Regions from separate parts of the Pseudomonas sp. MPC6 genome, predicted to be linked through region 1. Evidence: predicted binding sites of a transcription regulator. Region 1 holds the regulator's gene; each other region holds the start of a gene.
The links. Region 1 encodes FliA, which starts transcription of late flagellar genes. Its sites were predicted from a motif close to CTAAAGTTTNNNNNNNNNNNGCCGNTAA; they were not measured.

Region 1 (3,277 bases):
GGAAGAGGGCGGTGTGATTGCCATGGTCGGCCCTGCGGGCATGGGCAAGACCACCACCCTGGCCAAACTCGCGGCCCGTTACGTGCTCAAGTACGGCGCGCAGCATATCGCGCTGGTGAGCATGGACAGCTACCGGATCGGTGCCCAGGAACAGCTCAAGACCCTCGGCCGCATCCTCAATGTGCCGGTGACGCACGTCGACCCGGGGCAATCGTTGGTGCAGGCGCTCGATCCCTTGCTGCGCAAGCGTGTGGTGCTGATCGATACCGCCGGCCTGCAGGCCAGCGACCCGGCATTGCGCATGCAGCTCGAAAGCCTGGCCGTGCGCGGCATCAAGTCAAAAAATTATCTGGTCCTGGCCACCACCAGCCAGAAACAGGTGCTGACGGCCGCTTATCACAGTTACAAGCGCTGCGGGCTCGCCGGCTGCATCCTGACTAAACTGGATGAAACGGCCAGCCTGGGCGAGGTGTTGAGCCTGGCCATCAGCCATGATTTACCGGTGGCTTACCTGACCGATGGCCCGCGGATTCCCGATGATTTGCATCTGCCGCGGCGTCATCAGTTGGTCAGCCGCGCAGTAAGCGTGCAAATGCAGGAAGAACCTAGCGAGGAAGCCATGGCTGATATGTTCGCTGATATTTATCACAGCCCGACCAAGCGGGTCGGCTGAGGTATTAATGAATAGTTTTTGTACCTACATCGATGGTCTGCCATGCATTGTTCCGTTGGTGAACGCGCAGCCAGTAATGTGGCCTCCGTCTATGCAAGACAAGGTAAAGAAATAACATGGGCAGCATGCATCCCGTACAGGTGATCGCGGTGACCGGCGGCAAAGGTGGCGTCGGGAAAACTAACGTGTCAGTGAACTTGTCCCTGGCTCTAGCGGAGCTCGGCCGGCGAGTCATGCTGCTGGACGCCGATCTGGGGCTGGCGAACGTCGACGTCCTGCTGGGACTGACACCGAAACGGACCCTGGCCGACGTGATCGAAGGCCGCTGCGAGCTGCGCGACGTCCTGTTGCAAGGCCCCGGCGGCATTCGTATCGTCCCGGCCGCGTCCGGCACGCAGAGCATGGTGCATCTGAGCCCGGCGCAACATGCCGGCCTGATCCAGGCCTTCAGCGATATCGGCGATAACCTCGACGTCTTGGTGATCGACACCGCGGCGGGCATCGGCGAGTCGGTCGTCAGTTTCGTGCGCGCCGCCCAGGAAGTGTTGCTGGTGGTCTGCGACGAACCGACCTCGATCACCGACGCCTACGCCCTGATCAAGTTGCTCAACCGCGATTACGGGATGAACCGCTTCCGCGTCCTGGCCAACATGGCCCAGAGCCCGCAGGAAGGTCGCAACCTGTTCGCCAAGCTGACCAAGGTCACGGATCGCTTCCTCGACGTCGCCTTGCAATACGTCGGCGCCGTGCCGTACGACGAAAGCGTGCGCAAGGCCGTACAGAAGCAGCGCGCCGTGTATGAAGCCTTCCCGCGTTCCAAGTGCTCCCTGGCCTTCAAGGCCATTGCACAGAAGGTCGATACCTGGCCGTTGCCGGCCAACCCCCGCGGGCACCTGGAGTTTTTCGTCGAACGCCTGGTGCAACAAACCGCAGGACCGGTGCTATGACAGCCAGTGGCTACAACTTTTACAAGCAGTCGGCGCGTGACGTGCAGTACGAGCTGATCGAGCGTTACGCGCCACTGGTCAAACGCATTGCTTACCACTTGCTGGCGCGTCTGCCGGCCAGTGTCCAGGTCGAAGACCTGATCCAGGCCGGGATGATCGGCCTGCTGGAAGTGTCGACCAAATATGACGCCAGCAAAGGCGCCAGCTTCGAGACGTACGCGGGCATCCGAATCCGCGGCGCGATGCTCGATGAGGTGCGCAAGGGGGACTGGGCGCCCCGTTCGGTCCACCGCAATACCCGCATGGTCAGCGACGCGATTCGCTCGATTGAAGCTAAAACCGGTCGCGACGCTAAAGATCACGAAGTTGCGGCCGAACTCCAATTGAGTCTCGACGATTATTACGGGATTTTGAACGACACCCTGGGCAGCCGGTTATTCAGTTTCGACGATCTGTTGCAGGACGGCGAACACGAAGGGCTGCACGAGGACGGCGCGAGTGCACATCCGGAGCCGTCGCGCGACCTGGAAGATGAACGCTTCCAGGCGGCGCTGGCGGACGCGATTGCCAATTTGCCTGAGCGTGAGCGACTGGTGTTGGCGCTGTACTACGACGAAGAGCTCAATCTCAAGGAAATCGGCGAGGTCCTGGGGGTCAGCGAATCCCGGGTCAGCCAGTTACACAGCCAGTGCGCGGCCCGTTTGCGGGCGCGTTTGGGGGAGTGGCGAGCGCGCTGAAGGCAGTGTTGGGGACACTGCGAACGTGGCTGGTGCGGTGTTCAACTGCGCCGGTCGCGATCTGTTGTGTTCCAGACAGTCATCGAGTGCATCGCCGGATTGATTGAAATGGCGCGTCCAGGTGCTGGGCGCGTTTAAGACTGCTTGGAGGTCGAATTGGACAAGAACATGAAAATCCTCATCGTTGATGACTTCTCAACGATGCGGCGGATCATTAAAAACCTGTTGCGTGACCTTGGGTTCACCAACACGGTCGAGGCGGATGATGGCACCACGGCCATTCCGATGCTCAACAGCGGCAGCATTGACTTTCTGGTCACCGACTGGAACATGCCTGGCATGACCGGCATCGATCTGCTGCGCCACGTGCGTGCCGATGAAAAGCTCAAGCACCTGCCGGTGCTGATGGTGACCGCTGAAGCCAAGCGCGAGCAGATCATCGAAGCGGCCCAGGCCGGTGTCAACGGCTATGTGGTCAAACCCTTCACGGCCCAGGCGTTGAAAGAAAAAATCGAGAAGATTTTCGAACGCATTGGTTGAGCAACGGCGCCACGGGGGAGCTATGGAGCAAAAAGAATCTTCACAGGGCGATTTCGAATCGACCCTGAAAAAACACGCGGTCGAACTGGTCGCAAGCCTTGAAAAAGGCAAGTTCGGCGACGCGGTGCAACTGATCCATGAGCTCAACCAGACCCGTGACCGCGGCCTGTACCAGGAGGTGGGCAAGCTCACCCGCGAGTTGCATAACGCGATCGTCAATTTCCAGATTGACCCGCACATGCCGCAAGCCGAGGAAGTGTCCCAGATCACGGACGCCACCGAGCGCCTGGGCTATGTGGTCAGGCTGACCGAGGCCGCGGCCAACCGCACCATGGACCTGGTAGAGAACGCCACGCCGCTGGTCAACAGCCTGAGCCAGG
Region 2 (3,277 bases), 950 kb from region 1:
TTCCTGTTGCAGCACATTCATGGCTTCGGTTGAGCGCGCCACTTCGCTGGCCAGGCGTTCGATCTGGGCGATGGCTTCGTTGACCACCTTGTCGCCCTCGCGAGCTTCGCCGTCAGCGGCAGCCGCGGCCCGGGAGGCTTGCTCGGCATTGCGCGCGACTTCCTGCACCGTGGCCGTCATCTCGTGCATGGCCGTGGCCACCTGATCGGTTTCGATCTTCTGGCTGTTGACCCCGGCACTGGTCTGCTCGGTCACGGCCGACAACTCTTCGGCGGCGCTGGCAATCTGGGCGACGCCATCGCGAATGCCGCTGATCAAGTCGCGCAGGGTAACGCCCATGCGCGCAATGCCTTGCTGCAACACACCGAGTTCATCGCGGCGAGTCACCTTGACGTCGTGGGACAGGTCGCCGCTGGCGATGCGCTCGACCACGGCCAGGGTGTCGCGCAACGGGCCGGTGATCTGGCGAGTGATGATGACGGCAGCAATGATGCCCACCAACAAGGCCAGCAGGGTGCTGATCAGTTGCAGGGTACGGGCCTGGGCGCTTTCGGCGTCACGGCGTTCGAGCTGAATCTGATACAGCTGATCGCTCAGGGACACGATCGCGGCGCCCTGGTCGGTCATTTCCTTGCGCGCCTGGACGGCGTCGTCGCTGGCGTTTTTATACGCCTGCAAGGCACTGCGGTAGTTGCCCAGCGCGGCTTCCAGCTGCCGCAGGGTGTCTGGCTGAGTCTCGGCGAAATGCCCGCCCAGTGACTTCACGCTGGCAATCGCCACATCCAGTTGGCGGACGGCTTTCTGTTCGGTCTCGGGGTTGGTGGTGGCGGTGTAGCTGCGCACTTCGTAGCGGGTCAGCAAGAAGGCTTCCTTGGCGGCCGTGATGGCCTGGAACTGTTCGAAGCGCTGATCGCTCGGGGGCATTTGCTGCACGGCGGAGTTGATGGCGTCGATCAGTTTGCTGGCGGTTTCGGCGTTGCTGCCCATGACGTCGCGGGCGCTGTTACCGGTGCGGTAGGCACTGCGCATCTTGTTCAGGGACGCCTTGTAAGCCTCGATGACGGCGCCTTGTTCCCTCAACAAGGTGAGGTTGTCCGGGCTCTTGAATTTCGCCAGCAGCGCTTGCTGCTGGGCGGAGAACGCGTCCAGGGTGGTCTGTACGTTTTGCGCGGCGGTTTCGTCGCCGTTGGTCAGCATGTATTGCAGCCGAACCACACGCAGTTTGGTCAGGCCGGCATTGAGCTGGGTGATGTCGCTCATCCAGTTGCTGCGGTCAATCAAACCGCCCAGGCTTGTCCAGCCGGTCAGGGCGAGGATGCAGGTCAGGGTCAGGACCAGGCCGAACCCCAGGCCCAGTTTCAGGTTCACGCTGATATTACCGAACCAGCTATTCATCGAATTCCTCCAGGAACGTTGTGTTTCTTGATCGTCGGTTGGCTGGAAGATTGTTGTTTTTGGGCGCCAGCAAGGTAGGTAGCAGGTGTGTATCGGCAGTGAGGTTGGGAACTGAAGAAAGATCTTTTGCCGTTGTTTTTAAGCTTTTTTTCACAATCGTTTCACTCCCAGCCAACGCGCGCCTCTCTACCCTCGCGGCATTAATGACAGTGAGGCATGCCGGCGGGTCGGCTTGATGTGGAATTGAGACTGAGTCTATTCGGGATTAAACGCTCCCTCGACCTGAGCCGCCTGGCCCGCTATCGCAACGCGGCTGTGGTGCTGGCCTCGGCGCTGCTGGTGATCCCGTTGACGGTATGGCTGTTGCAACCCGCCGCCGTGCCGGACCTGGCTGACGGTAATGTAGCCGGCGCCCGTGCGTTGGCGACCGGCTGGGCCAAAGGTGACATGATCGTGCTGGTGCGCCACGTCGAGCGTTGCGATCACTCCTCGGCAGCCTGCCTGAGCGGAAATGATGGCATCACCGAGCGTTCTCGCAGCGTGGCAGTGGCGGTGGGTGCTCAGTTCGAGCAACTGGGCTTGGACAAGGCCGACATCTACAACAGCCCGCTCATGCGGACAGCGCAGAGCGCCGGCTACATGTTCAACAAGATCAGTTTCGATGAAGACTGGTTGATCAACTGCAAGGGAACCATGTTGCGTGACGCCCTGGCGCACAAAGTGGCCGGCCGCAATCTGATTCTGGTCACCCACAGCGAATGCATGTCGCAACTGCTGAAAGACCTCAAGTTGCCAACCTCGACCCTGGGGTACGGCGCTTCCTTGTTCATTTTCGCCGAAACGTTACAGGCACCGCGCATGCTCGGTTTCATCGAAGCCTCGGACTGGGGCTCGGTGACCCGCGAATGAATTCACTTTCTCAATCAGGGCGCTCAATGCTGACTTCCTCCCGCTCACGTTTCTACTGGATGAACTTCGGTATCCCGCTGGCCTGTGCGCTCGTGGTGTTCCTGCTGTTCGACCTGACCCGCATCGACATCGCCTTCAACGATCTTTTTTATGATCCGGTGACGCAGACGTTTCCGTTGGACCATGTGTATTGGTTCGAAAAGATCACCCATAAATGGGCGCGGATCATCCCGAACTGGACCGGCGAGATCGCCATCGTCGGCGCCTTGCTGTCGTTTCTCTGGCCGCGCCTGAAGGCTGAAAAGCATTCGACCATCATCGCGTTTCTGGAAAAAATCAAAGTCGCGCCGGTGCTGCGGTTTGCCAACAGGCACCGCCGTGATTTCCTGTACGTGGTGCTCGCGTTTTCCATCAGCACCGGCGTAATCCACTACCTCAAGGGCCATACCAGTGTGTATTGCCCGATCGAAACGACCCAGTATGGGGGGAAGATTGAACACAAGGAGTGGTATCAGAATTTCGATCTGCTGAAGGTTGCCGGGAAAGGGCGCTGCTGGCCGGGCGGTCATGCTTCGGGTGGTTTTACCATGCTGGCGTTGTACTTCGTCGCACGCCGCTATCGCTGGCGCTATTCCAAAGCGGTGATGTACGGCTCGCTGGCACTCGGTTTCGTCTACGGCACGACGCGGGTTCTGCAAGGCTGGCATTACATGTCCCACACCTTTTGGGCCGGGATCTTCGTGTGGCTGGCGTGTTTGCTGACGGCGCTGGCGTTTTATGGGCGAGCGCGGCTGGAGCTGCCGGTTCTGCAAAAGCATGAAGAACCGGCATTGATGGCTCAGCCGGAATCTGCCGGCTGACGCTCCAGTGCCGGCAATGCCTCTGCCGGGAGCGTCGTCAGCACCAGCCGGGAGGCAAAGTCCTGGCTCAGGTGCACGGTGTTGATGGCGATGCGTTTGTTTTGTGCCTGACC
Region 3 (3,277 bases), 400 kb from region 1:
GCTTCGATCGCGGCGTTGAGGGCCAGCAGGTTGGTCTGTTCGGCGATGGCGCGAATCACTTCCAGCACCGAACCGATTTTCTCGCTGTTGGCCGCCAGGCCTTCGACCTGGACCATGGCCGCGCTCATGTCGGCGGCGAGGTTGTCGATGCTGGTGGTGGTCTGGTCGATTACGGTCAGGCCACGACGGGTGGCGTGATCAGCATCCCGCGCCGCTTGTGCCGCTTGTGCGGCGCTGCGGGCGACATCCTGGGCGGTGGCGCTCATTTCGTGGGAGGCGGTCGCGACCTGATCCACCTGGCGGTATTGCTGTTCCATGCCGGCACTGGTCTGGGTGGCGATGGCGGAGGACTGATCCGCCGTGCTGCGCGCGTCCTGCACCGAGCGTTTGACCTCGGCAATGATCGGTTGCAGCTTGTCGAGGAAGCGATTGAACCAGCCGGCCAACTGGCCCAATTCGTCCTGTTTGTCATAGGCCAGGCGACGGGTCAGGTCGCCTTCGCCGCTGGCGATGTCTTCGAGCATGTGCGCCACGCCGAGAATCGGTTTGGTCACGCTGCGGGCCATCAGCCATACCAGCAACAGGCCGATCAACGCCGCCAGTGCGCCGAGGCCGAGTTCCATCAGCGTGCCGGCGGTGTTGCTGTCATCGAGTTGTTTCTTCAGGGCTTCGGCAGGGCCCACCAGCACTTTTTCCGGCACCTCGAGCAACACGCCCCAAGGCTTGCCACCGGGAATCGGCTGGAACGGCGCCAGCACTTTCAGCTGTTGTTTGCTGTGCAGGCTTTCGGTCTGGCTGCTGGTGGCCAGCATGCGGATCAGTTCGGCACCGTCGGTCGGGTCCACGGTATCCAGGCGCTGGCTGAGTTTGCTGGCGTCCGGGCTGTAGCCGGCGAGCAAACCGACCGGGCTGATGATGCTGACGTGGGTCTGGCCGTCATACAGCTTCTGGCTTGCGCCCCGGCTGACCGCTTGCAGGCTGTTAAGGTTGATGTCCGCCGACAGCGACGCGATGACCTTGCCATTGACCATCAGCGGGAAAACGATGCTGGTCATCAGCACCTTCTGCCCGTCGATCACATAGAAGTAGGGCTCGATCACGCAGGGCTTGAGCGTGGTGCGCGGGCAGGTGAACCAGGCGTTCGCCGGCTCGCCGCTGGGGCCGGTGGCGGTGTCGGTCATGTCGCTTTCGGGCAGTGCCATGGAGGTCACCTTGCCTGGCGTCGGTTGCGACCAATACAGGGCGAAACGGCCCTTGTCGTTGCTGCCCAGCTCCGCCTGGCCGGCAAACAGATCGTCCTTGCCGTCCAGCGCATTGGCTTCGAACACCAGCGACAGGCCAAGCAGTTCCGGGTTGGCTTGCAGCGCCGACTTGACCTGGCGGGTCAGGTCTTCACGCAGGTCGAAGGCGTCGAGAAAGCGCTTCTCGGCCTGGTCGCGCAGGAACAGCACCTGGCGGGAAAATCCGTGGCCGTATTGATAGGCGTCCATGAACTGCTGGCGAATCTCCAACGCCTGGTTTTCACCCTGGGATTCGATCCGGGCCTGGGCGGCTTCGGTGAGCATCTCCATGCTCGAGGCTTTCACCAGCGCGGCGCTGTGCTCCATGCGATACAGCGAAAGACCCACCAGCAGGGTCACGATACCGGCCAGGCAGAGCCCGGCGAGCAGGGTGATCTTCCATTGAATGGACAGTTGTCTGAGCGGCATGGAGACGTCCTTTATTCGATAATTATCTGAGACTCGGCACTGTAGCGGCAGGGTTTCGGCTTTCTTTATGCCGTCCGGCGAATAAGAGACCAGTGTGAAATTGATGCCTTGCACAGCCCCCCCCTGTAGGAGCGAGCTTGCTCGCGATGGTCTCAAGGACGACGCATTCACTCAGAAAGAACGCATTATCGTTAACGTCCTTCGCGAGCAAGCTCGCTCCTACAGGGAGTGGCGGCCCGTCTGCATGGAGGGCATTGGCTTTGACAAGGCCGCGACGGTCCGGCACAGTGCGCGCCCTCTAATAAAACCCATTCTTCAACCCGCTGGCGGCTCACGCAGACTGCCGGCCGGACTCATTCCGTTTGTCTTGAGGTCTTGATAATGAATGCAGTAATTGCCGCGGTCGGCGTCATGCTGATACTCAGCCTGTCCCGCGTGCATGTGGTGATCGCGCTGATCGTCGGCGCGCTGGTCGGTGGCCTGACCGGTGGCCTGGGCATCGACGCGACGCTCAAGGCGTTCAACAGCGGCCTCGGCGGCGGGGCGACGGTCGCGTTGTCCTACGCCTTGCTGGGTGCGTTCGCGGTGGCCATTGCCAAGTCCGGCCTGGCCCATGCCCTGGCCGACAAGGCCTTGGCGATGGTCGATCGCCAGCACGCCAGCGGTGGCGGACAGGTCAAGTGGCTGCTGATTGGCTTGCTGTGGGTGGTGGCCATTGCTTCTCAGAATATCTTGCCGATACATATCGCCTTCATTCCGCTGCTGGTACCGCCGCTGTTATATGTGCTGACCAAGCTGCAACTGGACCGGCGGTTGATCGCCTGTGTCATTACCTTTGGCCTGATCACGCCGTACATGTTCCTGCCCGTGGGCTTCGGCAACATCTTCCTGAATGAAATCCTGCTGGCCAACGTTGCCCGCAGCGGCGTCGATATCAGCGGTATCAACGTCACCCATGCCATGGGCATTCCGGCGTTGGGCATGGCGTTTGGCCTTGGCGCTGCGTTTATCAGCTACCGCAAGAAGCGGGTCTACAACCTGGAAAAAATCGAACAGGTCGAGCAGGTCGCGGTGCAGTACAACCCGCTGAGCCTGATGGTGGCCGGCCTGGCCATCGCCGCGGCGTTCATCGTTCAGTTGCTGCTGGACTCGATGATCATCGGTGCGTTGGCAGGGTTTCTGATTTTTTCGGCATCGGGCATCGTCAAATGGCGCGACACCGACGACCTGTTCACCGAAGGCATGAAGATGATGGCGATGATCGGCTTCATCATGATCGCCGCCTCCGGTTTTGGCGAAGTGATCAAAGCCACCGGAGAGGTGCAGACGCTGGTCGAAACCTCGGCCTCGTGGATCGGCCACAGCAAGGCTATCGGCGCGTTGCTGATGTTGCTGGTGGGCCTGTTGGTGACCATGGGTATCGGCTCGTCGTTTTCCACCGTGCCGATCCTGGCGGTGATTTTCGTGCCGCTGTGCGTGCAACTGGGCTTCAGCCCGCTGGCGATCGTCAGCATCGTCGGCACGGCCGGCGCCCTGGGTGACGCCGGTTCGCCCGCCTCGGACTCGAC

Region 2: ELQ88_RS30525 (methyl-accepting chemotaxis protein) is a predicted target of FliA. The motif match lies at 1,485-1,512, and genes of this name have one in related genera.
Region 3: ELQ88_RS24140 (methyl-accepting chemotaxis protein) is a predicted target of FliA. The motif match lies at 1,751-1,778, and genes of this name have one in related genera.

What each region holds. Positions count from the first base shown of each region.
Region 1 is NZ_CP034783.1:5,163,722-5,166,998, reverse strand. Features, by position in the region: gene flhF (flagellar biosynthesis protein FlhF) at 1-673, shown strand, start outside; gene fleN (flagellar synthesis regulator FleN) at 790-1,620, shown strand; gene fliA (RNA polymerase sigma factor FliA) at 1,617-2,357, shown strand; gene ELQ88_RS25840 (chemotaxis response regulator CheY) at 2,526-2,897, shown strand; gene ELQ88_RS25835 (protein phosphatase CheZ) at 2,920-3,277, shown strand, end outside.
Region 2 is NZ_CP034783.1:6,115,892-6,119,168, reverse strand. Features, by position in the region: gene ELQ88_RS30525 (methyl-accepting chemotaxis protein) at 1-1,395, opposite strand, end outside; gene ELQ88_RS30520 (histidine phosphatase family protein) at 1,633-2,304, shown strand; gene ELQ88_RS30515 (phosphatase PAP2 family protein) at 2,331-3,164, shown strand; gene ELQ88_RS30510 (CocE/NonD family hydrolase) at 3,143-3,277, opposite strand, start outside.
Region 3 is NZ_CP034783.1:4,768,438-4,771,714, reverse strand. Features, by position in the region: gene ELQ88_RS24140 (methyl-accepting chemotaxis protein) at 1-1,709, opposite strand, end outside; gene ELQ88_RS24130 (Na+/H+ antiporter NhaC family protein) at 2,091-3,277, shown strand, end outside.